DNA from 4 places in the Thalassotalea fusca genome. Region 4 is predicted to be linked to each of the others. Evidence: predicted binding sites of a transcription regulator. Region 4 holds the regulator's gene; each other region holds the start of a gene.
What was found. Region 4 encodes sigma-54, which starts transcription at its own class of promoters, with help from an activator protein. Its sites were predicted from a motif close to GTTGGCACGNNNNTNGNNT; they were not measured.
Positions count from the first base shown of each region.

Region 1: the regulator sigma-54 is predicted to act here: its motif matches at 5,603-5,621, upstream of ACSLUK_RS14070 (DUF3192 domain-containing protein).
Region 2: the regulator sigma-54 is predicted to act here: its motif matches at 2,611-2,629, upstream of ACSLUK_RS13250 (DUF4097 family beta strand repeat-containing protein).
Region 3: the regulator sigma-54 is predicted to act here: its motif matches at 3,866-3,884, upstream of fliE (flagellar hook-basal body complex protein FliE).

Region 1 is NZ_JBQRUN010000011.1:107,238-114,939, forward strand. It holds one part of gene ACSLUK_RS14055 (IS3 family transposase) at 532-1,439, opposite strand; one part of gene ACSLUK_RS14055 (IS3 family transposase) at 1,439-1,694, opposite strand; gene ACSLUK_RS14060 (hypothetical protein) at 2,457-3,533, shown strand; gene ACSLUK_RS14065 (GNAT family N-acetyltransferase) at 4,267-4,908, opposite strand; gene ACSLUK_RS14070 (DUF3192 domain-containing protein) at 5,174-5,551, opposite strand; gene ACSLUK_RS14075 (hypothetical protein) at 5,736-6,065, shown strand; gene syd (SecY-interacting protein) at 6,074-6,634, opposite strand; gene queF (NADPH-dependent 7-cyano-7-deazaguanine reductase QueF) at 6,685-7,530, shown strand.
Region 2 is NZ_JBQRUN010000010.1:52,562-60,263, forward strand. It holds gene ACSLUK_RS13245 (DEAD/DEAH box helicase) at 1-1,413, opposite strand, end outside; gene ACSLUK_RS13250 (DUF4097 family beta strand repeat-containing protein) at 1,714-2,535, opposite strand; gene ACSLUK_RS13255 (NADH-quinone oxidoreductase subunit N) at 2,739-4,220, opposite strand; gene ACSLUK_RS13260 (complex I subunit 4 family protein) at 4,223-5,659, opposite strand; gene nuoL (NADH-quinone oxidoreductase subunit L) at 5,656-7,530, opposite strand; gene nuoK (NADH-quinone oxidoreductase subunit NuoK) at 7,535-7,702, opposite strand, start outside.
Region 3 is NZ_JBQRUN010000001.1:443,548-451,249, forward strand. It holds gene ACSLUK_RS01935 (sigma-54 dependent transcriptional regulator) at 1-189, shown strand, start outside; gene ACSLUK_RS01940 (phosphoadenylyl-sulfate reductase) at 226-987, opposite strand; gene ACSLUK_RS01945 (sensor histidine kinase) at 1,219-2,382, shown strand; gene ACSLUK_RS01950 (sigma-54-dependent transcriptional regulator) at 2,384-3,730, shown strand; gene fliE (flagellar hook-basal body complex protein FliE) at 3,935-4,270, shown strand; gene fliF (flagellar basal-body MS-ring/collar protein FliF) at 4,327-6,048, shown strand; gene fliG (flagellar motor switch protein FliG) at 6,041-7,093, shown strand; gene fliH (flagellar assembly protein FliH) at 7,106-7,702, shown strand, end outside.
Region 4 is NZ_JBQRUN010000016.1:22,964-30,665, forward strand. It holds gene ACSLUK_RS16185 (calcium/sodium antiporter) at 368-1,351, shown strand; gene ACSLUK_RS16190 (KpsF/GutQ family sugar-phosphate isomerase) at 1,358-2,323, shown strand; gene kdsC (3-deoxy-manno-octulosonate-8-phosphatase KdsC) at 2,323-2,868, shown strand; gene lptC (LPS export ABC transporter periplasmic protein LptC) at 2,865-3,431, shown strand; gene lptA (lipopolysaccharide transport periplasmic protein LptA) at 3,433-3,921, shown strand; gene lptB (LPS export ABC transporter ATP-binding protein) at 3,922-4,653, shown strand; gene ACSLUK_RS16215 (RNA polymerase factor sigma-54) at 4,710-6,215, shown strand; gene hpf (ribosome hibernation promoting factor) at 6,242-6,529, shown strand; gene ptsN (PTS IIA-like nitrogen regulatory protein PtsN) at 6,556-7,011, shown strand; gene rapZ (RNase adapter RapZ) at 7,072-7,702, shown strand, end outside.

The DNA.
Region 1 (7,702 bases), on a different contig from region 4:
CTTGTAGCGTCCTTGCTATTACGGCTCCTTGTATTCCATTTATCTAAGCATGTTAAATATGACTAGAACTACATTTTACACCCCAAATTGTCATTTCCCTGACCGTTCATCCATTAAACGTTTTCCCAGTTTTTTCATCCCTTAAACGGTAGCGTCCTACGCTGCCTTCGAGTTTCCTTATAAGTCCTTTTTACACCCCTCAACAAAAATCGTGTGTCCATTCAAAACTTCTTCCTTGGGAGACCTTTTCACATTAGGGTGAACATCAACTCCTTTCACTAATAATTATATGCAGCGGTTCATGACAAAACAGTGACATCTGTAATGGAAAGTTGAGATAATTTATGCCAGTTCACGCTAAGGTACTGATTTAAACAAGTTACCAAAAGTAAGCGCTAATTTTGTAGCATATCTATCTGACAATTTATTAGGTGATATCTTACAGCTGAGAGAGCATTTTGTGTCAGTTCACGAGCAACATAATGTGCGTAGATGAGTATTCGGTCCTATTGAAAATATTAACTGTTGTGGTCAACTAATTCCGGACAGTAAGTTAAGTTTTTCTTCCGTAATTGCTGGAGCAATCATTTCATTATTACTGTGCGGCCTTTGCCAGTTGTAATAATCCATCAAATAGAAACTGATATCTTTTTCAGCTTCTTTGAGTGAGCGGTAACCAATTGGCGGTACCCATTCTGTTTTTAAGCTTCTGAATAGCCTTTCCATTGGCGCATTATCCCAACAGTTTCCACGGCGACTCATACTTTGTTTAATTTGATATCGCCATAATCGTTGCCTGAACTTTGTCGCCCCATATTGACTGCCTTGGTCAGAGTGAAACATTAAGCCTTTGGGTTTACCACGTTGCTCATAAGCTCTATCTAAGGCTTTAGCTGCCAAGGCAGCGTCTGGCTTATCAGATAATGCCCAACCGACTACGCGGCGTGCAAACAAGTCAAGAACGACAGCGAGATAAACCCACTTGTTACCTAACCAAGTATAGGTAATGTCACCGCACCAAACTTGATTGGGACGACAAACATCAAATTCACGATTTAGGTGATTCGGTATGTCCGGCCTTTCAACTGTTGCTTTCTTATAGGCATGAGGGCCTGGTTGTTTGCAAATCAACTGCATATCTTTCATGATGCGGCGCACCTTGAATATTCCAGCATTCAAGCCTATTTCAGACAGCTTTGCGACAAGTGTCCTACTACCTGCTGAGCTTCTGCTTAGCGAAAAGAGCTCATTAATCTTTGCCCTAAGTTCAACATCTTCAGGCTTGATTGATGTATCTCGATTCTTGTAATCGTAATAACTTGAGCGAGGAACTTCTAAAACATCACAGACCAATTCAATAGATTCAAACTCACTTAATTGGTCTATCAACGAGTATTGTTCATTTCGTCTGACATTAAGAGAGCTGTAGCCTTTTTTAGAATTGACTTCTCTCGTTCTAAACGATTGATACGAGCCTCTAATTCCTGGATTTTCTTCTGCTCAGGAGTTAATGCTTTGGTTTGCGGTGTTTCACCACCTCGTTCTTTTTGAAGTTGCTGAACCCAGCGCCTTAAAGCTGTTTCACCAACATCAAGTGAACGGCTTGCTTGAGGTATCGAATAACCTTCATCCAATACAAGACTAGCAGCTTCTAATTTAAATTCTTCTGTAAAATTACGACGTTTTCTTGCCATGGAACACCTCTAGTTGAGTGGCAATAATACCACCTAAATTGGTGTCCGGTTTTATTGAATCACAACAAACAATGTCAAAAACGAAAAAAGCGACATAAAGTCGCTTATTTTCGGTTAGGTAGGTCCTTTACCCTAATACCACTCGCCTCATCCTGAGGTAACATCCTGTTATGTAGACAATCCGTTTTTTGATCGGCTATCTGCGAAGATTCTTCCTTAACACTCCCTGTGCCCTTGCATCCATTTACGTCCATGTTAAATTCCGTTTACGCTTCGCTGGAAACCATCACTCCTGTGAATCCTTTTCCATATCCATCCATGCCAGTACAAGTAGTATCAACCTAGTTCATCCATAAACTTAATTCAGTTTTTAGTTATCCTTAACCAAGTCGTCCTAACACTTTTAAGTTTACGCAAGAATTAATTAGTTACTAGCTGCAAAAATGAAATATTAAGACCTCTTAGAGAAAAACAGCCGAACAAAAACCGTAACAGATTGTTTTATAGTTAATTATTAAATTTAACCATATTTTAAAACCTAGTTTGTCCGGCAAACTATTGAGATATGTCTTACACAAAAACAAGCACATCTTTCAGTTTGTACTCACAAAGTATTTGCTAGTAAATAGGCATCCCCCCAATATCAGATTAAATCTCTCCTTGATGCCTGACAAAGTGCATAAATTTCTGTAACCTTACGCTATATGAGTCTATTGTGAAAAATAGAAGCATTTTTCACGCAGTTATTTTCAGGGGATAGTAGTGCCGCTTCTAAAATCATTATTTTGTCTGCAAGGATTTGACAATCGTCAAAGGTATTCTTCGATTGTCGCCACATCGACTATCAGCTTTCTTATTTTATCAGCCATGTTTAATAACCTTGTGGTTTCCATCGTTATCCTTTTACTGGCAGCCGTCGCTATTACTATGTCGGCTTATAGAAGAGCCAATGATGCACAAAGGAAGTTTACTCCCTTTGTTGCAGGAGGCGCGGCCTACTTTGTTCTAGGAATGCTTCCATTGTTTGTTTCGTCTTTTCTTGCTTATGTGCCATTCATTGCGGCTATTGGCTTTTTGCTTAGCTTACTCACCTACCCTAGCTCACCAATAAAGTCATACATTATGGGGTATTGTGGACCGATTGATTTAGCATCAATAAAAAATGAGTCAGCAGCTACAAGTAAAAGTAGAATTGAGCCCACATTCGCAGGCGCGCCTAGTGCTAATGTAGCAATGAATGTTACCCATAACGACGAGCAACAATTTGTTACGCAACACAACAATAACAGTGCTGATAACGACGTTGGCGTTAAAGTAAGAGAGCTAATAACAAAATATAAGCTACAAATAGCTGCTGGTATCACAATCATTTTAGGCGGGATGATAAGTGTTTCATTCCTAAACAATACCGAAGTATCCCAGCCTTCACCGGTTATTGACAAAGAAGAGCCTATAATTGAAACAGCTATTGAGCGTCAACATATGCTAAATATGCCTGATGATTTTACTTTATATGCCTCACAGCACGACGGCTTAATTATTAATTGGCAAGCAGATGAACAGCAAGATGGTGTCTATTGGCAACAGCTCACATTAAAGGGCGACAATAGTTGCAAAGAAATTACATTTAACAATGGCGACGGCATTCGCACCATTGAGGTGATAGTTGAGCATGCAACCGATTATTTTGCACACTTTTCACCACTTGATACACAAAGCTTATTGAAGCAAATTGCACTTCGTGGTGATTTCACATTGTGTGGTTATGAGTTTTCTTTAAAGGGGAGTCAGTCAGCTTTGGGACGTCACCCGTACTATGCAGATAAGGTAGACTATTAACTAATTCAACTAATCGCAACTTTACAATTCGACACTGACTAAGGTTTTTGTAAAATTGTGAAAAATAAAACAAAAAATGCGGCTCTCCATGAGCCGCATTTCTTAAACTAGCTTTATGCATCCTGCATCATTTAGTGATCCCTTTCATCCATAATGGCTGTCCTTAGCATTCCCTATTCGCTATCCAAGCGATTCCTCATACTTTCCTTAGCTATAACCATTCCGCAGTTATAATCACGCTTCCTTAGTAATCTTCCAGTGATATCTTCCGTGAGTTTCACATCCATATGATTGATCCGTAACATCCCTTGTGTTTATACTTCTTCCTGAAGTTCCATGTTCACAAATGTATTCCGACAATCCTTGTTATGGCATCCCTTGCCTTTGTCTTCCTGACAACTGTAATAATACGTTACCTATCCAGATTCAAAAGTAACAAAAATGAAAAATTTTGTTTCTTTTTTGTTACAGCGAATACAACCACCAAACAAAACAAAAGAATTACAACAACTTACAAAAAACCAATGTAAACATATCGACTGTCAAAACCTCAATATCTCACAACAATGTGCGACATGTCTTACAAATAAAATATCTAATCGGAAATTGAGCTAACACTTTTGCGGAGAAAATAAGAAAAATCACTATAAATTCAATGCACTAATGAAATATGTGCAAACACGCTTTTAAGAAAAATTCGCATGCATTGCAACGTTGACTTTATGCGCTAAGGCTAAGTATCTCGATAGTGCACCATTAATGCACCAGAAACACTTCCTACGGTTATTGTCTTAATGAATTCGTAATCGACGTCAGTAAAGAATGCTTGATATTTTTCAGAAGTTGCATAAACGGCAACACCTTCGCTTTCTGGATATTCATCTAACAACGTATTAACCGCCGCCATTAAATAATGACCAAAGCCATGATGTTGATGCAAAGGATGTATTGCGATAAACGACAGCATGTGAAATTTTTTCATTGGTACAGCCGATAGTACTAAGCGTTCTTTTTCAATCATTTGTTTAGTACTAAAGTAGCCCGCTCCTAGTAACATCTTTAAACGCCAGTGCCAAAACCTATCCGTCGCAACACCGTCATCAGGGCTATTTAGGCAAGCTACACCAACCATAGTCTCTCCTAAATATAAGCCAATAATTGGTTGCTTAGCTTGCCAAAAAACTGCTAGCTCTTCACGAATTGATGTTCTTAGTTTTTGTTCGTAATCCCCTTCATCACTTTGAAATATTTCTAGAAAAACCGGATCATCATGGTACGCTTGGTAAAGTAAGGACGCCGCCAATTTAAGCTCATTTGCTGTCAGATATGCCGCTCGAATATCGTTTGCGGTTGCTGTTGAAACTACTTCGGTCATAAACTCTTTTCCTCAAATTATACTTAATTATTGTTATGTTGAGTTGGCCTTACCCTAAATCATAAAACAGATAAATTATTGATATTTATAAACAATACCATATATGTGTGAAATTATTATTTGTAATTGCTGCGTTACCATAGCAAGGAACATTTCGTTAGGTCAATATTTGAACGATGCATCAAGCTGAAGAACATTTGAGAAATCAACAAAAAAACCAGCAACAATTGTTGCTGGTTTTTATGAATAATAAAGACTATTACGACTAGCGATTGCGTTGGAATTCTCCACCATTACCAGTGTCCACTAATTTCCCATCTTCAAAGCGTAAATAAGTACATTCGTCTTTTGTCGTTAATCCATCTTTGTGAAGTCTATGTGTTCGGTAATACAACACTTTAACGATTTTGCTATCGGCTTCATAATTTTCTGTAAAATCTGCTACGCCCAATTGTCGATACGCGTCTTCATACGATGAATGTAAAACTAAATTGGCAATCTTTTTACGATTGTTATATTCACGATCTCCGGCATCATGTACTAAACCATGCGAACCACTATCATCGCCGATAGCTACAACACAACCAGTTAGCCCCACGGTCATTGGAACGATTAAAGAAAGTGCAATAAGTGATTTTTTCATGAGATTCCCTTTTTGGATTATTCTATTCATAATTAATTGTTGAATTGAGAAAGGCAAAACTTAGGCCAAAAAAGGTATCTTGTTGATTATTTTAACATTTTAAAAAAAACCAAAAAATTCGATAGAGATTTCTTTGGGTTTTTTAGCTAATATATAGTGAAATTTACAGTCAACAATGTTCATTATGACGATTAACGACCAAATTATAGCCATAGCTAATCAAATTGCTAATGAGGGCCAGCAACCAACAATTGCCAAGATTAAAACCAGACTACGCAATAAGGTTCCACTGCCCCAAATAATCACGGTGCTCAAAACTTGGCAACATGATCCAAACTTTACCAATGCCAATATATCTTTAGACGAAAGTGAAAAGGAAGATGAGACACTTTCGCCACAAATAGCGCAAATGATACAACAGGCTATTACTCCATTATCCGAGGAAATTTTAGTCCTTCGCGAACAAATTTCATCGTTAAAAGCAGAGATAACAGCTTTGAAATCAAAAAAGTAGCAGTAACGCTACGGTATTGCAGGTTGCAATTGCTCAATAAATTCTGCTATCGAGTCGGCTAGTTTTTTGTGGGGTTCACACCCGACTCGCTCTACCCATACCTCCCCCGTTTGATTGTTTACCGAAAGAATACAATCTTCGTCATCAGTAACGGCAAAGAAAACTGTGACCGGCTGCTTTAATTTTTTCTTCATTAAAACATGACCAATAATGTTTTCTTGTAATCGCTCAAAGTCTTTCTGACTCCAAGGAAGTAACAAAGAAAGTTCACCTTCACTACATGCTGCATGCAGGCTATCACTATAGAGAGTAGTAAAATAGGCTCTTATGTCATCATGCAGGTTAATGTCTAGCGCGGTTTCAATATTGTCAAATGACAGCTTTTCTTGCACTTCAATCGGTTGCCACAAGTTTGTTTGAGCGTCGTTATTTCCTTGAATACACTCAGAAGGCCAATTTTCGTCGCACTCAACAAGAGGAAGATGTTGGTATTTATCCACATATCTTTCTACATATTTCTTTGCAAACAATTTAAGATTATTACTAACCGATGGATTAAGCGATTTCATCAATGAAGATTATCCTTTAAAATAGTGAAAAATAGTCACGAAGTTTGAATATGAGCAATTATAGCAACGCATCGATTTTAGAATCATTAACTTTAGGTAAATCGACCGAGTATAAGTCGACCTACTCGCCAGATCTTCTACAAGGTGTGCCGCGAAGTTTAAACCGAGATCAGATCGACATTCAGAGTGATTCCTTACCTTTCTTAGGTGAAGATGTCTGGTACGGATACGAAGTCTCGTGGCTAAACAACAAAGGAAAGCCGATTGTTGCAGTGGCTGAATTCAGATTTCCGTGTACGAGCGCTAATATTGTCGAATCAAAATCGTTCAAACTTTACCTTAACAGCTTTAATCAAAGTAAATTTGAGAATATAGATGCTGTTCAGACAATTATGAGTAGAGATTTAAGCCAAATTGCTGGACAACAATCACAAGTCAGTTTACATCCTGTAGATAAATTTGACGCTATCGAAACACGCCAGTTACCAGGCGAATGCATTGATGATATCGACGTATCAATTGAACACTACGATTTAAAGCCAGAACTTCTTAAATGTACAGAAAGCAACGATATCATTGATGAAGTTTTGCACAGTCACTTACTCAAATCGAATTGCTTAATTACCAATCAACCAGACTGGGCAAGTGTTGTCATTGAATATCAGGGAAGAGCTATCGACAAAGCCTCTCTTTTGAAGTACCTCATCTCATTTCGCCAACACAATGAGTTTCATGAACAATGCGTGGAAAGAATATTTGCTGATATCATGAAGATTTGTGCTCCAACGAAGCTTACGGTATATGCTCGGTATACTCGGCGTGGCGGACTAGACATCAATCCGTTTAGAAGTACTCACCTAGATGAGTTACCTAATTTCAGGACACATAGACAATAACGAAGCGGCACTATTTCCCTAATATATCACCCAGTAAAAGACTGTTTTTCAGAAAGTTAGTATATTATGCGCCAACACGGTTTTTCGTTGCTGACTTTTTGCTGACTTATGGTTAGTATTATATAAAACGCTGTTCATTTGAGATAACGTTGTTGTCAGTGTCTGCATTAAT
Region 2 (7,702 bases), on a different contig from region 4:
TTTATTACCACGTTGACCACGTGTATCCTTCCTGCCGCGACCATCACGATCATTTCGCTCTCTTGTTTCACGACGAGGTTTAGGATCTTCTTTCGGCTGTAGAGGCTGCTTAAGCTGCTTCACATAAAGAAGCGCCGCCGCTAAATCAGTCATTGAGCATTCCGATTCATTAGCCATCTGCTCGATGATTTCACGCATTGCAGATAAATCATTGTCTGTAACAACCGACATTAACTGTTCACGAGTGCGTTCAATACGTGCTTTGCCAATTTCCTGAATACTTGGTAATTCATACGGGTCAATACGCCCAGAAGTTAAACGTTCATATTGACGTAATAGATACATTTCTCTTGGTCTAACAAAAGAAATTGCTGTACCTGTACGTCCTGCACGACCAGTTCGGCCAATACGGTGAACGTATGACTCATTGTCGCCTGGTAAATCATAGTTAACAACCAGTGAAATACGCGGAATGTCTAAACCACGCGCGACTACGTCGGTTGCAATCAATATCGAAGAGTGACCACTCTTTAATTGCTCAACAGTTCTTTCACGCTGCGCCTGATTCATATCACCATTTAGAGCGACCGCAGGATATCCAGCACGCTCAAGTTTTTCTGCAACTTCAACGGTGTCATTACGTGTACGTACGAAAATGATCATCGCGTCATAGTCGAAAGTTTCAGCAATACGTTCAAGCGCGGTCATTTTATGAATGCCGCTTACTTTCCAAGCATACTGACTAATATTCGCTTTTTCTTTTTGAACCGCTGCTATTTTTACGTGTGCAGGGTCTTTTAAGAAACGGTTTGCAACTTTTCGAATCTGTGATGGCATAGTCGCTGAGAACAATGCCATCTGACAAGTTTTTGGTAAGTGCTCAAGAATCCACTCAATATCTTCCAAAAAGCCCATATTAAGCATTTCATCTGCTTCATCAAGCACACAGAATGAAACTTCAGATACCTTTAAACTCTTGCGACGCAAGTGATCCATTAATCGACCTGGTGTACCAACTACAACCTGTGCTCCACGCTCTAGTTGTTGAAATTGTGGTCCGTAAGATTGCCCACCATATAATGTGGCAACACGTAGTCCTTTCATATTCTTTGAAAATGATTCAATTGCTTCTGCTACCTGAATAGCAAGTTCACGCGTCGGCGCAAGTACTAGCATTTGTGGTTTACGAACAGAAACGTCAATAGATGCTAATGCAGGCAAACCGAAAGCAGCTGTTTTACCCGTTCCTGTTTGAGCTTCACCTAGCACATCTTTACCCGCTAATAAATGCGGAATAGTTTGAGCTTGGATCGGAGTGGCATTGGCAAAACCAATGTCAGTTAATGCAGATGTTAAAGTTTCAGGTAAACCAAGGGCGTCAAAGCCCACTGAGGCATTGTTAATGTCAGTCATATAAAATTTTGTCTTCTCAAGGCAGGAAACTAAGAACCCAGTGATCCTGCGTATTCATATACGAGGAAACCACCAGGAAGACTTAAGGCACATTCGATTTGCTAGGCTGAAGCTAGCTGGGCAAGTCTATTGGGATAACCCCATTCAAAACTACAATTCCAATCTGTAGTACTCAATATCGAGGCGCGCATTATACAGATGTTTAAATAACAAACAAGGAAAATCGTGATTTAAACATAAAAATGTGGTGATTTAGCCTCATTTCACCACATTTTCACTTAATTCAAACAAAAATCATGACTAGCTGTCGACTTCAACCTCGCCTCTTATATTGTTGAATTTTAAACTTCCAGAACCAGCTTCAGTAATCTTCAAACCTCCAGCATTGTGAACACTAATGCTACCAGAGCCATCATCAATCGTTACGGTTCCTGTAACATCATCAACGTTTAGGTCGCCAGAGCCATCATTAATTGACGCACTGCCTGCGATATTTCTAATGTCGATGTCACCAGAGCCATCATCCAACGTTACGTCGCCCGACACATTTTCAATACTAATGCCACCAGAGCCATCATCAACATTCACATTTCCAGCAAAACGAACAATCGTAATATCACCTGAACCATCAGAGATATTAAGGTCATCTTGCCCCTGAGCAATATGAATATCCCCTGAACCATCAACCACTTTTATGGCTGCGTTCATCTGTTGAATCTCAATGCCGCCAGAGCCATCAACAATATTCAGAGCCATGTTTTCAGGTACTGAAACAAGCAAATCAATTCGAGGTGAGCTACCATGCCAATAACCAGATGTACTATGCATTTCAGCAATTAATTCTGCCTGCTTACCATCTGCTTGCAAAGAAAAGTCAAACGCTTTAGAGGCTTTACTTTCCGTATAAATATCTGCCGTTACTGTGATGGTAGATACACTACTATCACCGACAACCTTTAAAGAGCCTGCTCCTGCTGTAATTGCTAACTCAGTCAATGTACTCGCTTCAAGATTTAATGTTTCCTGCTGGTGGAAACTGGCATGCTGGGGCGAAGCAATGACAACACAACCTGCAAGAACAGCAGAGGCACCCAATAACGAAGCAATCAGCGTTTTTTTCATCTATAAAATCCTTAGCGCATTATTAAATTCAGCGATAAATTAATCGTTTAGTTCATCGTTTGTTGCGTTGAATAGTAACAAATATTACGCCAACATTTAAAATGGCTATAATTCAGCAACTTAGGACAAACAGTAAAACATGGCTCTAGATGAAACTAAACAATTTCACAATATATTGGTGAATTTAACTAACTATTGCCAGGTTACAGCCAAGCAAGAAACTCAGAGAACTCTCCTGGCAATACGCCTAAATAAAGTGAAGCCAGTATCATTACAATAACAAAAACAGGCGATGATACTTTCACGCTTCCTACTGATGCTATGTTTTCTCGCGCACCAAACAGCGCAAAAATAACGGGTAAGTAATAGGCGAGACTTATAGTGCTTCCAACAACAATTGCACCAAGCAATAACCAAAGAGCATGAAAACTTGCAAATGTAACCAGATAAAATTTGCCGATAAATCCAGCGGTCAATGGGATACCAGCCAAGCTCAATAACGATATTATGATTAATAGTGCGTCATATGGCGAGCGCCAGAACAGCCCTTTAAAATCGTCAATTACGACTTGTTCTCCCCCATTATTGTGCTCCGCAACATTAATGAAGTAAAACAAAGCGACACTTGCCAGTAAATATGCAACAAAATAAAAAATCATCGCCTGCCATGCTAGGCTAACACTATTGCTAGACGCAACAAACACCAAAATCATCAGATATCCCATGTGCGCAATGGAAGAGAAAGCAAGAATCCTCTTCAATTGCCGCTGTTGCAGCGCCAACACATTACCAACAATAATCGACAATATAGCTAAACCAACGAATACGGAATACACTTGAGGCTGTAAAAAGTAGCCGTGAAATAAAGGCGAGAAGCTACACTTTAGTACCCCTGTGAATATGGCTAACTTGGAAATGGTAGCAAGCAGCAACGTCACAGAAGTTGGCGCCCCCGCATAAACATCAGGCGTCCAATAGTGAAATGGAACTAATGAAATTTTAAATGCCAAGCCACTGAAAAATAGCAAACAGCCCAAGCTCAACACCAGCGGCGGTAATTCAGACGCATTTGCATGTAGCGATGTTGATATGGTCAAGGGGCTGCCATCAAAATAAAGCGTGCCAGAATATGCATAAAGTAAAGCAATCCCTAGCAACATAAAACTCGATGCTGCGGCGCTAAGAATTAAATACTTAAAACTCGCTTCAACACTTGAATTTTGCTGCTTCAAATAGCCAATTAACCCCACGAGTGCAATACTCATTAATTCGAATCCCAGAAATAATGTAGCAAAGTGATTGGCCATGATCAGAGTTGATGCGCCCAGTATCACCAACAAGAAAAGAATATAATACTCTTCATGTGCTTCGATATGTCCATTCAGCTGTTCTCTTGCGATTTTAAGAATGGCCAAGGCAGTGAAACATATAATGATAAACAGTGTCGCAGATACTTTTTCTAATTTCACCAGTGTCGTAAAGTGTATGGCTGAAGGCGGAAAGTATATAAGTGCCAACAATATGGCGATCAACAATATCATTTGCGAGGCGATATATGGCGTAACATTAGAACGTCGCCACCCAGCTAGAATCATCACCAACACAACTCCAATGGCGATTGTTAAAACGGGTAATGCAAAGACTAAATTCTCCCAGGCAAGTGCTACCGTATTAGCATGTGACATATTTAAACTCCTCCTTTACCCACAATGTCTGTGAGCCATGTAGGGAAAAGTCCAAGTAGCAACAATAGCGCAAATAAACTACTGGCGAGTAGCAACTCTCGTTTGTCTAGATCTTTAATTGGTAAAACGCTTGGACCATGAAAGCTTGTTTGAAATAACTTCATGCCATAAATGGCGGAACCAATTAGGCCAAATGCTGCCAGAATTGCCCACATGGGCTGATATTTAAACACCGCTACTAAGCTATAAAATTCCCCGACAAAATTCGCGAGCCCTGGCATGCCAAAACCTGCCGCAACAAATGCGAGTGCAAAGCCTCCCATAATAGGCGCAGAACGCCATAAACCACCAAAATCATGCAACTGCCTGGAGTGTAGTCGCGCGTATAAAATACCTGCAAAACTAAACAGTGCAGCGCTACTTAAGCCATGCGCCACCATAGTCAGAATCGCACCATTGTAGCCATTGTTACTAAAAGTAAAGAGAGCGAGAACAACAAAGCCCATATGACTTATCGAGCTATATGCTACGAGTCGTTTAAAATCAGATTGTGAAAAAGCCATCACTGCACCGTAAATAACACTAACGGTGCCAAGCATCATAGCAACGCCCGCAAAGTCTTGACTTGCTTCAGGGAAAAGAAATAACACAAACCGAATGATGCCATAGGCACCAGTTTTCAATAAGATCCCCGCTAAAAGCACACTACCGGCCGTCGGTGCTTGCGTATGAGCATCTGGCAGCCATGAATGAAATGGCACCAAAGGAAGTTTGACCGCAAATGCGGCGAAAAAACCTAGCATTAAATAGAAACCAATGCCATTGGGCGCGCCCACTGCCAACCAATCAAAATAGCTAAAGCTAATGGCACCTTTACTATGAAAATGCCAGTAAGCAAATACGATAATTGCAATGAGCATGAGCAAGCTACTGGCTTGAGTAAAAATAAAGAACTTCAGTGCAGCAAATAATCGATTTTCGTGACCCCAAATTGCGATTAGCGCTGTCATCGGAATAAGCATCACTTCCCAAAAGAAGAAAAACAGGAACATATCAAATGCGGTGAAAACCCCTACAATTCCGGCTATTGTTAGCATCAGACAAAAGTAGTAGAAACCTTGGTTATCAGTTATTTCACGCCAAGAAATGAGTATCGCAATTACGCCGAGAAAAAATGTCAATAACAGTAAGGTAAGACTTAACTGATCAACCGCCAGCAAGTAATTAATATTAAAAGCGGAAATCCATGAGTGTTCGGCGACAATCACTAGACTGGATAAGTCGGCATTTGATGTAACCCAAAGTCGCAGGAACTCCAAGGTAAGCCCCGTTGTGCTCATTAAAGCAACCCATTTCGCACTGTTTTGTCGGTAGACTTCTGCCATCCATGCTAATGCACCAAACGCAACAAAACTCAGCATCAAAAAAGTGATCGTCATAGTAACCACCCTAATATGTAAACGCTGAGCCCTAGCGCAAAAGCAGCAGCATACCAACGAATACTGCCGTTTTGTGTTGGTAAAATAGCGTCTTTCGTCCACAGTGAAAAATGCGATAACAACATCAACAGCTGATCTAAAACATCCCGCCTGTTCGCTCTCGCTATGAACACAAAAGGCTTTTGTATAAGGTGAAAATAAAGATAGTCAAATCCTAAACCAGCGCGCGCAAACCTTACCCATAAGTTTGTCGCAGACAACAACGGTTGCCTAAAATCACGTCGATATTTCGCAAACAGCACCCACGCAATTGCAATACCTGCAAATGGTGTTGCAATTGCAACGGTATGAAGCCAATGTGGTACTACAAACGCTTTGTCGACAGTCAATAACGTTTGATCTGGTACTGGCACCAATGGCACATTAAATTGCTCATGCCATATTCCCCCTACCAGTGATAATGCTGCTAACACTAGTAATGCCAGTGACGCACCTCGACTCGTTAGGCGATGTAATTCACCTTCGAAGCGACACTCTCCCAGAAACACCAGAATGAATAACCGACAACTATAAAGTGACGTGAGCAGCGCCCCTATAATGGCTAACCACCAAAATAAAGGGCCTGCTGTCGAAGATTGCCATATGTGCCCAAGAATAAATTCCTTAGAGAAAAAACCTGATGTGCCTGGCAATGCGATTAAACATATTAAACCTACTGTAAACAAACCACTTTCAAGTGGTAATTTTTTTAGCAGGCCCCCCATCTTAAAAACATCCTGCTGATGATGTAAGGCATAAATAATTGAGCCTGCACATAGAAATAATAGCGCCTTAAAGAATGCATGGGTCATTAAATGAAATACACCAGCTGACCATGCGCCAGCACCTAACGCCAGCATCATGTAGCCAATCTGACTCATCGTTGAGTATGCGAGTATTCTTTTAAGATCTGTTTGAGCTAACGCCGTAATGCCCGCCAACAGTAATGTTATCGCACCACACCAAGCAACCAAATTCATTACCTCTGGCGCTAGCATGAAAATCGATTGCGTACGGGCGATAAGGTAAACTCCCGCAGTAACCATTGTGGCTGCGTGAATGAGTGCACTTACAGGTGTTGGTCCGGCCATCGCGTCGGGTAGCCAAGTATGTAGCGGCAATTGTGCAGACTTACCTACCGCACCACCTAACAATAGGAGTGCGACCCAAAAGGCTGTGTCATTTCCAATGCTCCATTGCTGAATAACCGCACTGTCAATACGTTCGAACTGTAATTCACCGATGGACGTAAACAACAGCAACAAGCCTAACATCATTGACGTATCACCAATTCGCGTAATGATGAATGCTTTTCTTGCCGCGTCAGCGTTCTTTTTCTCCTGATACCAAAAGCCAATTAATAAGAAACTACACAGCCCCACGCCTTCCCACCCTAAGTACAACAAGACGAGATTGTCAGCTAAGACCAGCAGCAACATGGCAACAATGAACAAATTGAGGTACGCCATAAAGCGCACAAAATTCTCGTCTTCTTTCATGTAGCATGCCGCATAAAGATGAATCAAAAAGCCGACACCTGAGACAACAGAAATCATCACAGCAGCAAGTCGATCTACGACTAAAGAAAAAGTAATGGGTAACCAAGACTCGCTATTTTCGAGTTGCATCCACTGCCACAAGGTCACACGAATCGATTCGCCGTTCACGGATAGTGCTTGTTGTGCTATCAATAAACTTACAATGGCACAAAGAAATAATGCCCCTACACTAGTCAGTGATGCAATCCGCCATGACAATCTATCTTTGGCAACGATAAGTATCAGAAAACTCACCAGAGGTATAAAGGGCAAGGCAGCTAATAAGGCATTCATTGCATCACTCCTTCAACTCAGAAAGCTTATCAATATTGAGATCTTGCCAGCGCTGTTGCATTCGAATGAGTAACGCCAAACCAACAGCAACTTCCGCAGCGGCTAAGGTAAGAATGAGAATAAACATAATTTGACCGTCGGCCTGTTGCCACACATTGCCCGCACCGATAAA
Region 3 (7,702 bases), on a different contig from region 4:
AAAAGTGTGGGCACTTTGCCGACAGAAGGACTTGTTCTTAAAGACTTTCTCGCCGATTTAGAAGTGTCATTAATTACGCAATCGTTAGAGCGTAATGACTGGGTTGTTGCCCGCTCGGCAGAATTACTCGGTATGCGACGGACAACTTTGGTTGAAAAAATGCGTAAATATCAGCTGCAAAAAGACTAAATTTTATTTGAAATTGCACAGTGATAAAGTGGCCGCTTAATTGTATGATGCGGCTTTTTTATTTCTGTTTTCAAAGCTATGCAAACCACATTCTCTGTTATATGTGCCAAACCGATTATCTGCCTGCTGAGATGCTCGAGCGAGGGTGCTATGTGTATCACCCACTGTTGCGTACCCTTGATTAACCAGTGGGTGCAGGGGCAGTTTGTTTTTCTCGATGTAACGTTTGATATCTGATTCTGTCCAGTCGATAATAGGATGAACTTTGATATGCTGACGCAAAAGGTTGATTACTGAAAGTGATTGCCTGAAAGATGACTGAGTCTGCCGTACTCCACTAAACCAAGTTTTTCCATCAAGATCTATCATCGCACGTTCAAAAGGTTCGATTTTATTTAAAAAGTGATAGGTATCTAAACCTTGCTGCCCTTGCTCCCAGAGCTTTCCATATTGATCAATTTGAGATTGTTGACTTTCTTTTGCACGGTAAATATGCAGGTTTAATTGCAACTTATTTGTTAATAACTCTATGTATTGGTAAGTCTCAGGAAATAGATACCCAGTGTCCGTTAAAATTATAGGAATATTCGGCGAAATTTGCGTGATGAGGTGAAGCATTACGACCGAATGTAGGCCAAAGCTTGATGTCACAACATGTTGCTTGGGTAAATTGAGGAGACTCCATTCTATACGCTGTTTCGAAGTAAGCGGCAACAGTTGCTTTTTCCATTGCGTTAATTCTTTAGCGTTAACTTGATGCACAGAAGAGTAAAAATTTTCAGTCTCTTTATACGTCATAAAACCACCTTGCAATAGAATTCAACCGACAACAATTCCTGTATCCAACATCTTTGTATCGACTATTTTTATATCTCCTTGAATAATTCGCGCCAATTTTTCTGCCAAAAAATTGACCTAAGTAGTTATGAGGAATTGCTTGATTTTAAGTTGTTGTTTTTTAGGGTTAAGTTTTGAGTGGTACGGTAAATGCATGGGTCGTGGTGATATTTAACATTTGAGTGTTGCATCATGACAGTAGCTTATTCAAAATTAACGCCAGAAATACCAAAGCATAGTGGTTTTCAAGCCACAACTGCCTACAATGTTGGTCAGGTAAAGCTTTGTGAAACTTCTTCTGCATTAGCACAAGAAGCGTATCCCGGCGAGCTTGCAACACTACGACAACAGTCACGACAGCTGACGCAAATCATAGACTCAATGCCAACAGGCTTAATTATGCTTGATGGCAATGGCATCGTGACCAAAGTGAATGATGTCGCCAGTAAACTACTCAATGACCCTATTCTCGGACAACCTTGGTTTGATGTTATCAGACGTTCATTCCAGCCGAGAAAAGACGATTGGCATGAGGTTTCGTTAAAAGATGGTCGACGGGTCAAACTAGAAATTTCGCCACTGGGTAATCAGCCCGGTCAGCTGATCATGATCACTGATTTAACCGAAACCCGCTTATTACAAGATAAGCTTAGCCAGCTGCAACGGCTCTCATCGCTAGGGCAGATGGTTTCTAAACTCGCGCACCAAATACGCACCCCGTTATCTGCTGCAATGCTTTATGGGGCGAACCTTAAGAATCGTCATTTGACCGCCCAAGACCGAGAAGCCTTTGGCGACAAAATGATGGCGCGACTCAATGAATTAGAGCAGCAAGTAAATGACATGTTGTTGTTTGCTAAGAGTGGCAATAAGCCTGTTGTTTCACCGTTATCCGTTAATCAAGTAGTTAAAAGTGCCGCTGCAAGTATCGAAAGCTTAGTGAAAGATGCTGGGGCGAAAGTTAACTTAGTGATGTGTGAAAATGACTGTCTCGTACTCGGTAACGAAACTGCTTTGGTTGGCGCAATACAAAACTTAATTCACAACAGCGTTGAAGTGATTGGCAGTTCCGCTGTAATCGATATTTCAACGTATTGTCATGAACAGCACGCATTTATTAGTGTGAAGGACAATGGCAACGGCATACCCGAAGAAATAGCCGATAAAATATTTGAACCATTTTATACATCACGCGCTAAAGGCACCGGGCTTGGGCTTGCCGTAGTTAAATCTGTGGCTCGCGCACATCAAGGAGATGTTCATTTACTGAGTAAAGCAAATGAAGGCGCGCACTTTTGTATTCAACTACCGTTAATTCATGATGAAGCCCAACATCATGCGCAAGGGGAGGTTTAACATGAGCCAAGGTAGAATCTTAGTTGTTGAAGATGATGCTGGCTTACGCGAAGCATTAATAGATACACTGAAATTAGCCGGTCATGACTGCGTGGCAGCAGACAGCGGCGAGCAAGCTTTATTGCAACTCAAAAATCATGCAATTGATATTGTTGTTAGCGATGTTCAGATGGGCGATGGTATGTCAGGGCTTTCATTACTGAAAAGTATCAAAGCCGCATATAGCAATATGCCAGTGTTGATCATGACCGCTTACGGTACGATAGACGACGCGGTGCAAGCGATGAAGGATGGTGCCATAAACTATATGTCTAAACCGTTTGCTCCAGAAGTACTTCTCAATATGGTGAATCAATATTTACCATTGAAAAGCAGTGAGTCGTTCGAACCTGTAGTTGCAGACATGCAAAGTAAAGAGCTGTTACAGCTAGCGAAAAAAGTGGCATCTACAGAAGCTTCTGTAATGGTACTTGGGCCAAGTGGGTCTGGTAAAGAAGTCCTCGCGCAATACGTCCATTATCATTCAGCACGAGCTGAACATCCATTTGTTGCTATAAACTGTGCGGCAATTCCTGAAAACATGCTTGAAGCAACTTTGTTTGGCTATGAAAAAGGCGCATTTACTGGCGCTGTTCAAGCGTGTCCAGGCAAATTTGAACAAGCACAGGGTGGCACTATTTTACTGGATGAGATCACGGAAATGGATCTCAACCTGCAGGCCAAAATCTTAAGGGTTTTGCAAGAACGTGAAGTAGAACGTCTGGCAGGTAGAAAAACAATCAAGCTTGATGTTAGGGTAATTGCGACCAGTAACCGCGACTTAAAATCCGCGGTTAGTGAAGGTATTTTCAGAGAAGATTTGTATTACCGATTGAATGTTTTTCCATTGACTTGGAAAGCATTGGCTGAACGTCGCGATGATATTGTTCCGTTAGCAAAACACCTAGTTGAGCGTCATTGTCAAACCAATGGTGAGGCGATCCCTGAGTTTTCTCCTGCTGCTCGAAGTAAGCTGATGGCCTATCATTGGCCGGGTAATGTGCGAGAGCTCGACAATGTCATTCAGCGCGCATTGATACTTCATGATGGAGAGACTATTGAAGCATGCGATTTACTCATTGATAATTTTGAAACGACATCGATTGAACCCACAGTGAATATGGCGCAATCAAGTGATGACAAGTTAGGCAATGAACTTAAGTTGCAAGAGCATCAAATTATACTGGATACGCTACATGCTTGTCAGGGAAGTCGTAAAGCGGTAGCAGAGCGACTTGGGATTAGTCCGCGCACATTACGTTATAAAATTGCCAAAATGCGTGACAATGGTATTGAAATTCCCGCCTAATGTAACAACGCACGCGTTAATATTAATATGAGATCGGGTTGACATTCGTTAGCCTGACTCTTATTTCTTCAAAAGTTTACTCCCAACCTTTCTCTTTAAGTTATTGGTTTTAAAGTGGAATACCCCTGTCTCCTTTCTGGCACTATCTTTGCTTTAATCCTCTATATAGTCAACTTACAAAACTTTGACACACGAGAGAACGCTATGGATATCAAAGCAAATTCACTTTATGCACAAATGCAAAGCATGCAGTTAGAAGCGATGGGAAATCGCTTACCAATCAATGAAGGGAATGTTGCACCAGTTAACCAATCTACGAGTAACTTTACTGACATGCTCAAAGAAGCTGTCAATAATGTTAACGAAATCCAACAAGACGCGGGCGCTAAGCGTACTGCATTTGAGATGGGTGATAAGAGTGTGACGTTAGCTGAAACGATGATCGCAGCGTCTAAAGCGAGCGTAGCGTTTGATGCAACTGTACAAGTACGTAATAAGTTTGTTGAAGCGTACAAAGAAATCATGAGTATGCCTGTTTAAGCTTTTTCAAAGCGAACAATGCAGTAAAAGTGTTTAGAAGAAAGCGGAGAAACTAAGTGGCAGATACAGCAAATACAGCAATAGCAACCGCCGATAGTGCTGGTGGAGAGCTTGTTGCTAACGACAACGACAATGTGGTCGAAGAACAAAAATCAGGTCTTGCTGCTGCGATGGGGAACGTCGATGTTCTACGTCAGCTTACCTTGATCATGGCATTGGCAATATGTTTGGCGATTGCCATATTTGTCATCATGTGGGCAAATCAACCTGAATACCGTTTTCTTTCAAAGCTTCCGACCGAACAACTTATCAAAACAATGGATTTTCTTGATGCCAATAAAGTGGATTATACGCAAGAAAACAACACGATTTCAGTTCGTACTGATGAATACCAAGACGTAAAATTAATGCTTGCTCGTGAAGGCTTAACAGATGAACCTGCTCCGGGTACTGACATTATTATGCAAGACATGGGTTTTGGTGTGAGTCAGCGCTTAGAGCGTGAGCGATTAAAACACTCTCGTGAGCAACAGCTTGCTCGCACGATCGAAGAATTGCAGTCTATTACCAAAGCTTCAGTTTTATTAGCTATTCCCAGAGAAAATGTTTTTGCTAAACGCGTCAAAAACCCATCAGCGACGGTGGTATTAACCTTACGCAGAGGGCGTTTGCTTTCAGAAGAAGAAGTTGATTCGGTCGTCGATATTGTGGCCTCTGCTGTGCAAGGGTTAAGCCCGAATCGCGTAACGGTCACTGATCAAAATGGCCGACTGTTAAATTCAGGCTCTCAAGACTCAATTTCATCTCGTTCACGCAAGGAGTTTGAAATAGAGCAGAAACGTGAACAAGAATATATGGATAAGATTGACACAATTCTTATTCCTGTGGTCGGCTTAGGCAACTACACGGCACAAGTTGATGTGGCGATGGATTTCACGAATACCGAAGAAACGCAACGCCGTTATAATCCTGATTTACCAGCGCTACGTAGCGAGATGAGTGTTGAAGATACAACTATTGGTGGCTTGCTCGGCGGAATCCCTGGCGCGTTAACTAACCAACCACCATTAGAGTCAGATATTCCTGAAAACGCAGCGGGTGGCGCTCAACAAAAAGCGATGCCAAGCCGCAAGCATGCTGAATCTACCAAAAACTACGAGTTAGACGAAGCGATCAGTTACACAAAACAGCAAACAGGGGTAATTCGCCGTATTACTGTGTCTGTTGCGCTGGACTATTTAAACTCAGTCGATGCTGAAGGTAATTCAACTGCAGCCCCGCGTTCGGTGCAAGAGCTGGCCAACATTCGTCGCCTACTGCAAGGAAGTATCGGTTTTGATATGCAACGAGGCGATACATTAGAGGTAGTAACGATTCCATTTTCTCGTGTTGCTGTTGACGTAAAAGAAGAACAGCCGTTTTATCTGCAACCTTGGTTCTATAAGATGCTAAAATTGGGGTTGGGAGCATTGGTTATTATTGTGCTAATTGTTGCGGTAGTCAGACCGATGCTGAAACGATTAATCTACCCAGATCAAACACCGTCTGATTATGGTGAAAAGTCTCTGGATACGCATGTTGATTTAGGTGATGATACTATGGACATGTTAACGGCAGACTTTGATGCAGGCGCTGTTGGCTTTGCTCCTGATGGCAGCCTACAGTTACCAGATCTACATCGAGATGAAGATGTGTTGAAAGCGGTTCGTGCTTTAGTAGCGAATGAACCAGAATTATCGTCGCAAGTAGTAAAAAGTTGGTTGAACGAAGATGACTGATGAACAAAGCCAGGAAATGGCATCAATCCCGAGTGGATTTGACGTAGACAAATTAGATGGTTCAGAAAAAGCGGCTATTTTGTTGCTTAGTCTATCTGAAGAAGACGCCGCGCAAATATTGAAGCATTTGGAACCCAAGCAGGTGCAACAAGTTGGTATGATCATGGCGGGTATGGAAGACTTTACCCAGGAAAAAATCACCGCTGTTCACAAGCTATTCATTAATGAAATACAGAACTTTAGTACGATTGGCTTCCAAAGTGAGGAGTTCGTTCGCAAGGCGTTAACGGCGGCACTTGGTGAAGACAAGGCGGGCAACCTAATTGATCAAATCGTCATGGGCAGTGGCGCGAAAGGTTTAGATTCATTGAAATGGATGGATTCAAAACAGGTAGCCAATATCATTCGTAACGAGCATCCGCAAATCCAAACTATTGTTTTGTCCTACCTGGAACCTGAGCAGTCTGCTGAAATCATGGGACAATTCGCAGAGAAAACGCGTTTAGACTTGATGATGCGAATTGCTAACTTAGAAGAAGTTCAACCTGCGGCATTGCAAGAGCTCAATGAGATCATGGAGAAACAGTTTGCTGGTCAAGCTGGCGCACAAGCAGCGAAAATGGGTGGCTTGAAAGCGGCTGCCGACATCATGAACTACCTCGACACTAATATTGAAGGGGTATTAATGGATGCAATTCGTGAACACGATGAAGAAATGAGTCAACAAATTCAAGATCTCATGTTCGTCTTTGAAAACTTAGCTGATGTGGATGACCGAGGCATTCAGGCAATCCTTCGTGAAGTACAGCAAGATGCACTAATGAAAGCGATTAAAGGTGCAGATGATGCACTGAAAGAGAAGATCATGAGTAATATGTCTAAACGTGCAGCAGAAATGATGGCTGACGACTTAGAAGCAATGGGACCAGTACGTATTAGTGAAGTTGAAGCGGCTCAGAAAGAAATATTGTCAATTGCCCGTCGTCTGTCTGATGCAGGTGAAATCATGCTTGGCGGTGCTGGCGGTGGTGATGAATTCTTATAATGTGGCAGTCTCATGAAAAACTTTAATGCAATAAGCCCTCACAAGGACGTTATCAAACGGACGGATGAAGAGCATGGCGTATGGTCGCTGCCTGTTGTTGAAGATGACGTTCCACAGACAGATGATAAGACCAATGCGCTTGGAAAAAAAGCAACATGGCGCTATGAACCACCTGAAGAAATAGAAGAGGAGCCGCAACCACTAACGGCCGAGGAAATCGAAGAAATTCGTCAGGCAGCCTATGAAGAGGGTTTTTCTCAAGGTAAAGAGGAAGGCTTTGCCAAAGGCTATGAAGAAGGTAAAGCGAGTGGTTTTGAAGAGGGAAAAACTAAAGGACATGAAGAAGGCGTAGCGCAAGGGCTGGAAGAAGGTCGTGAACAAATTCAGCAGTTAGCTCAGCAATGGCAGGGGCTAATATCTCAACTGCATCGCCCCATCGAGGTCGTTGAAAACAATGTTGAGCAGCAGCTCGTTCATTTAGTCGCTCAACTAGCTGAAGCGATAACATTTGAAGAAGCTAAGACAAATCCTGATATTTTGCTTCGTGCGGTTAGTGAAGGGATGAAAGCCCTACCAAGCAAAGAAGCGAACACCCAAGTATTACTACAC
Region 4 (7,702 bases):
TTCTACCTTAGCCACGCAAATTCTTCATTAGAAAATACCGAATAAATTGTTAGAAAATTAGTAAGAAAACGTATCAATGCGTAAGAAAGTGTAAGCCCCCCTTGAAAGATTAGCTCCTCGCCTCGATTATTTATAAGGCATTACGCCACAACTAAGCTAATTTTCAGACAAAGTAGAGTGAATTAAATATGGCTAGGGTTGTCGATTTACAAGGAGTCAGTACAAGTTAATGCGCTTTTATCCAAAAATAATGGCGAAAAACTAATAGAAACCTGCATTATTCATGTTTTTTTCATAACAAACACGAATAACTCTTTTTTTTTATGTCACAACCAGCGACAATTCGCGGTTCAATTGGGAGTTTTTGATGCTTGTACAGATTTTAATTTTACTTATTTCCTTGGTGACACTTGTTTGGAGTGCCGACAAGTTCGTTTTCGGTGCCTCTTCTATTGCGAGAAATTTCGGTATTTCCCCCATGATCATTGGTTTAACTATTGTTGCCATGGGGTCTTCTGCGCCAGAAATGATGATTGCAGCGACAGCTTCCTTTCAAGGTAATGTCGACACCGCTGTTGGTAACGCCATAGGTTCCAATATTACTAATATTGCACTCGTACTTGGTATTACTGCGCTCTTTCAACCTTTGCTTGTATCATCTGCCACGGTAAAACGCGAGTTACCCTTAGTATTAGGAATCACAGGATTAGCCTACTGGATGCTTTTTGACCAATACTTCAGCCATACTGAAGGTTGGATACTAATGATTGGTTTTTTTACTTACATAGCAACCTTATTGTTGATTACATTAAATGGGGCAAAAAACCATGCTTTAGACGATGCGATGATTATCGAAGCAGAGCAAGAGGTTCCTGAGGCCGTTAGCACTGGCTGGTCACTCTTTTGGTTGGCAACGGGAATGGTTTTACTGCCATTGAGCGCCACTTACTTAGTTGATTCATCCGTATTTATTGCGCGGGCATTTGGCATTAGTGATCTAGTAATAGGTCTGACAGTTATTGCCATAGGCACCAGCTTACCTGAGTTGGCTGCCAGTATTATGAGTATCATCAAAAAAGAAGACGATCTCGCACTTGGCAATATCATTGGTTCCAATATCTTTAATATTTTGGCGGTACTTTCATTACCCGGCATTATTGCGCCAGGTAATATTGACAGCAACGCCGCTTTGCGAGACGCACCGTATATGCTCGGCGTCACCTTTTTACTATTCCTAGCTTGCTTTAGTCGTAAGTCAGGAAACTTCCGTATTACGCGCCTAAAAGGCGGCATATTAGTAATGGTATTTATTGCCTATCAACTGCTGTTATTCAGCCAGCTAAAAGGTTAATCGTTCATGAAAGATTTTATCTCCCAAGGCCTTAAAGTTATCGATATTGAACAACAAGCTGTTGCAGACTTGCGTACCTTTATTGATGATGATTTCAACTATGCCTGCGAATTAATGTTTAGTTGCTCTGGGCGAGTCATCGTTATTGGCATGGGGAAATCTGGACATATTGGTGGAAAAATAGCAGCGACTCTCGCCAGTACTGGCACACCATCATTCTTCGTTCATCCCGGTGAAGCGAGTCACGGTGACTTAGGTATGATCACCAGTGATGATGTCGTGTTAGCGATATCCAATTCTGGTGAAACCGGTGAAGTTGTACAGATTATGCCGGTGATAAAACGCATCGGAGCAAAGCTAATTGCGCTTACTGGCAATAATAAGTCAACGTTGGCCAAACTTTCTGACGTACATGTCAATGTCGGTGTTTCCCAAGAAGCTTGTCCTTTGGGTCTCGCACCAACATCTAGTACGACGGCTACCTTAGTTATGGGTGATGCCATGGCAGTCGCTTTACTCAACGCGCGCGATTTTACCGCTGAAGACTTTGCTCTTTCACACCCTGGTGGTAGCTTAGGAAAACGCCTTTTGCTTAGACTTGCCGACATTATGCATGTTGGAGAACGTTTACCCATTGTGACCAAGAATGTACTCATAAAAGACGCATTGGTAGAAATGTCACTTAAAGGTTTGGGGATGACAGCAGTAGTCGACGATAATCAAAAACTTATTGGCCTGTTTACGGACGGCGATTTAAGGCGTATTCTTGATGAAAGAATAGATATACATAAAGATGAGATTGCATCTGTTATGACTCGCCAACCAACTGTTGCCAAAGCAGAAATGCTCGCAGCCCAAGCACTTAAAGTGATGGAAGACAAAAAGATCAATGGTCTTATTATTGTCGATGATGCCAATCATCCCATTGGTGCTATGAACATGCATGATTTACTTAGTGCAGGGGTGCTGTGATGCAAACACTTTACGGTGCAGTCGCCGACCAATTCATCGAAAAAGCAAAAGCTATAAAATTGTTTGTTTGTGATATCGACGGCGTATTCTCTGATGGCCGTATTTATTTGGGAAATGATGGCGAAGAGCTGAAGGCATTCCACACCAAAGATGGATTTGGCGTTAAAGCACTTGGTGCCAGTGGCGTTGATGTTGCAGTTATCACTGGACGACAATCGAATATCGTGCAAACACGTATGTCAGCTCTGAATGTTAAGCATATTATTCAAGGCAAAGAAGACAAATTGCCTTGCTTAGTCGAACTGATTCAATCGCTAAACATTTCCCCAGAACAAGTCGCCTACATAGGCGATGACATGCCAGATTTTGAATGTATGAACTTTGTTGGCTTAAGCATCGCGGTTAATGATGCCCACCCGACTATTAAAGCGATGGCCGACTATACAACAACTATTCGCGGTGGCTTTGGTGCAGTAAGAGAAGTTTGTGATTTAATGATGCTGGCTCAAGGAACACTTGCGCATGCAAAGGGTGCAAGTATATGAATCGACTCTATGGCGCAGCATTCTCTTTCTTTGTGTTTGCCATATTGATATATGCCGTTGTTGAATGGCATCAATCTAAACAACCAACATTGACCGATCTAGACAATGATATCGCACCTGATTTTATCGCGGAAACGCTGAGCAGCGATATATATAACAAAGAAGGTAAACTTGCGTACAATATTGACGCCAAACGTATGGAGCATTTTGCAGATTACGAAGTTACCCACTTTGATCAGCCCAAATACACGCTATATCCAAAAGGTGGCGAAGCACCTTGGAAAGTCAGTGCCATTGATGGCACCCTTTATAGTAATAACCTCGTGAAACTTGAGAACCGCGTAACACTTATGTCTACTGACGCCAGTAGTTTGGTGCGAGAAATTCACGGTAGCTACTTGGAGCTGAATTTACGTACGAATGTACTAAGTTCAGAACAAGCAATTATGATTATCGGCAACGGATTTACCATATACGGCTCAGGACTCGTTGTTGACTTAAACACTACACAAATGACATTGAATGAACATGTACAAACGATTTACAAGAAATCTAACTCTTAGTTTGGCGCTTAGCCTTACCGTCGCGACTTCACCTACCGCAATATCTGCTGAAGTAAGTGACTTTGATCAAGAAGTTATCATAAAATCTGAAAGCCAAGACGGTGATTTAAAGAAGAAAATATTTAGCTACATAGAAAACGTGGTTATTACACAAGGCTCTCTTGTGATCAATGCCGATTTGGTACAGGTTATTACCTCGACTGACGCTAAGGAAAAAATTTATATTGCTAAAGGTAGTCCTGCAAAATTTAGCCGAACACTTGCCGATGGAACCCCCATCAATTTACAAGCAAATGAAATCAAATATGATCCGGCTAATAGCCTAATCATCATTTCTGGCGATGCGTACCTTGAGCAAGACGGTACACAAATGACGGGTGATACCATCACCTACAATTTCAGAACTGAACAGGTCAACGCATCGAGTGACGATGATGCACAGGTTGAGACTGTTTTACAGCCGCAGCATCTAGAAAAGAAGAAAAAATAGATGAGTGAATCAGTACTAGTTGCGAATGCACTCGCAAAAGCGTACAAAGGGCGACGTGTAGTAAAAAATGTTTCATTGTCTGTTAACGCAGGTGAAATTGTTGGTCTACTAGGCCCTAATGGTGCAGGTAAAACTACATCGTTTTATATGATTGTAGGTCTGGTACCAAATGATAGCGGAAGTATTACGCTAAATAATGAAGACATTACACTGCTTCCAATGCATGAAAGAGCGCGACAAGGCATTGGCTATTTGCCTCAAGAAGCGTCGATATTCAGAAAGCTGAGTGTATACGACAATATTATGTCGATATTGCAAACACGTAAATCGCTCACAGAAGTAGAACGTGAAGAAAAGCTTGAGCAACTGCTTGAAGAGTTTCATATTTCACACATAAAGGATAATCTTGGGATGAGCCTTTCTGGTGGTGAAAGGCGTCGTGTTGAAATTGCACGCGCACTTGCCGCTGATCCTAAATTTATTCTATTAGATGAACCATTTGCTGGTGTAGACCCTATTTCCGTAGGAGATATAAAGAAAATTATTCTACACTTAAAAATGCGCGGTATAGGTATTCTCATTACGGACCACAATGTAAGAGAGACGCTCGATGTATGTGAACGTGCTTACATTGTGAGTCATGGTGAGTTAATTGCTGAGGGTGACGCAGATCAAATTCTTGCGAATCAACACGTAAGAGATGTGTACCTCGGTGAACAATTCACGTTATAGTTAAGGTAATCCAGCTAATTATGTTTAATAACAATAACAGGAAAGTAAGTTTTTAGATGCGCCCTACTCTGCAACTTCGAATAGGTCAACAACTCACCATGACCCCACAATTGCAACAGGCAATCAAACTGTTGCAATTGTCGACATTGGATTTACAACAAGAAATCCAAGAAGCGCTAGAAAGCAATCCATTGCTGGAAGTAGATGAATCAGCTCCAACTAACCAAGAAGATAAACCTGACAACCTCGAAGAAGCGTTTTCAGCACAATCAAATGACTCATCCGATAATGCTAGTTCCGATGGTTCTGAAGACGCCATGCCTTCGGCTGATGAAATCACCACGACCGAAGCAATGGATAAAAATGATATCCCTGAAGAGTTGAATATTGATACGACGTGGGATGAAAGCTTTAGCGCAGGTGTATCGAGTGGCGGCGTTGGCCCTTCAGATGATTACACTTATCAAGGTGAGACCACAGAATCTATTCAAGATCACTTACGTTGGCAAATGGATTTAACGCCATTTACTGAAACAGATCGCGCAATCGCCACAGCGATTATCGATGCAATCGACGACGCTGGTTATTTAACCGTTACCGCCGAAGATATTCTAGAGAGCTTAGGTGTCGAAGACGTAGAAGTTGATGAAGTAGAAGCAGTAATCAAGCGTATAAACATGTTTGACCCCGTTGGCGTTGGCGCTCGCTCTATCTCTGAGTGTTTATTAATTCAACTTAATCAATTCGACCCTGCCACGCCATGGTTAAAAGAAAGTAAAGTGGTATTGTCTGAGCACATCGACTTACTGGGTAATCGTGACTATCGTCAATTAATGCGTAAAACACGCTTAAAAGAAGACCAACTACGTGAAGTTATTCGATTAATCCAGTCTTTGGATCCTCGCCCTGGTGATAGCGTAATTAAAGGTGACGATCAATACATCGTACCGGATGTATCTGTTGAGAAAAAGAATGGTCGCTGGGTCGTAGAATTAAACCCTGATACTGCGCCTCGATTAACAGTTAACCAACAGTATGCTTCTATGGCTCGTTCAATGAAATCGACCACGGACAGCCAATTCATTCGCTCTAATCTCCAAGAAGCTAAATGGTTCATTAAAAGTTTAGAAAGCCGAAACGAAACCTTATTAAAAGTGTCTAATTGTATCGTGCAACGCCAACAAGGCTTTTTTGAACATGGCCCTGAAGCGATGCGTCCGATGGTTTTAAATGATATTGCTGAAGCTGTAGATATGCACGAATCAACAATATCTCGTGTTACCACACAAAAATACATGCATACTCCGAGAGGCATATTTGAGTTGAAGTTTTTCTTCTCGAGTCATGTAAGCACGGAAAATGGCGGTGAATGTTCATCGACAGCTATCCGCGCATTAATCAAAAAACTTGTTGCAGCCGAACTACCCGCTAAGCCACTAAGCGACAGCAAAATGGCAGAGCTACTCGCTGAACAAGGAATAAATGTTGCGAGAAGAACGATAGCTAAGTACCGCGAGTCCTTGTCTATTCCACCTTCAAACCAACGAAAAAGTTTACTTTAACTCACCCAACGATAAGGAATACGCATATGCAGATTAATCTTTCAGGTCATCATGTTGAAATCACCGATTCACTTCGCCAATGCGTTAATGAGAAATTTGCCAAGCTAGAACGACATTTTGAGCATATCAATAACGTGTATGTCGTATTAACAGTTGAAAAATTAAGTCAAATCGCCGAAGCAACTTTACATTTGAATGGTACTGAAATTCACGGTAAAGCCGAAAATGGCGATATGTATGCATCAATTGATTCTCTTATCGATAAACTTGATCGCCAAGTACTTAAGTACAAAGGCAAATTAAACCAATACTAAAGAAGTAATAATCCTTCACACGCCTTATGAAGTTACATGAAATATTAACCGAGGACTGCACGTTATGTGCAGTCCCAGCGACTAGCAAGAAAAAAATACTTGAAACCATCAGTGAGAAAGCCGCTGAACACATCAGTGGCTCTACAACTTTTGAGTTACTCGATAGTTTAATTACGCGTGAGAAGATGGGTTCTACCGGCATAGGTAATGGCATTGCTATACCTCACGGACGCTTGCCCAATACGGAGAAAGTCATTGCGGTATTAGTGACAACATCTGAACCTGTCTCCTTTGACTCTATCGATAATCGCCCGGTTGATATTTTTATCGCTTTGTTTGTTCCTGAAGAACAATGCCAGCAGCACCTTTGTACTTTGCAAAGTATTGCCCAGGTGTTTAGCGACAAACGAATTTGCAAACAAGCGAGAAAATGTGAAACCAGTCATGAACTGTATTCGCTCGTACAGCAAACCAACCATTGATAGATGTAGCGTGCATACATTTCTGTTAAGGTATAACAAACCTACCAAGGAACCCCTTAAATGAAGTTAATTATTGTTAGTGGCCGTTCTGGATCGGGCAAGAGTGTTGCCTTAAGAGTTCTGGAAGATTTAGGCTATTACTGCGTTGATAACATCCCCGTTAATTTGTTACCAGCCTTAACGCATACAGTAATTAACGACTATGAAACTGTTGCAGTAAGTATCGATGTACGTAACTTGCCTGACGAACCTTCCGATGTCGCAGAAATCCTTGATTACTTACCCAATAATGTTGAGTTGAGTATTCTTTATTTGGACGCAGAAGATGTAGACCTTATTCGTAGGTTTAGCGAAACAAGACGATTACACCCATTGATCCGCAAAAACATTGCATTAGATCAGGCTATTTCTTTGGAAAAAAAGCTACTGGAACCTATTGCCAGTCGCGCTAATTTATATTTTAACACCAGCCAGTTATCACCACACCAGCTGGCAGACATGATCCGTGAACGCATATTAGGTAAGAAAACTGGCACTATGATTGTCGTATTTGAATCCTTCGGTTTTAAACACGGAATCCCAAAAGATGCAGACTACGTATTTGATGCCCGATTTCTTCCAAACCCTTTCTGGGAAAAAGAACTAAAACCCTACACAGGATTAGATCAGCCCGTGCAAGATTTTCTTGCAA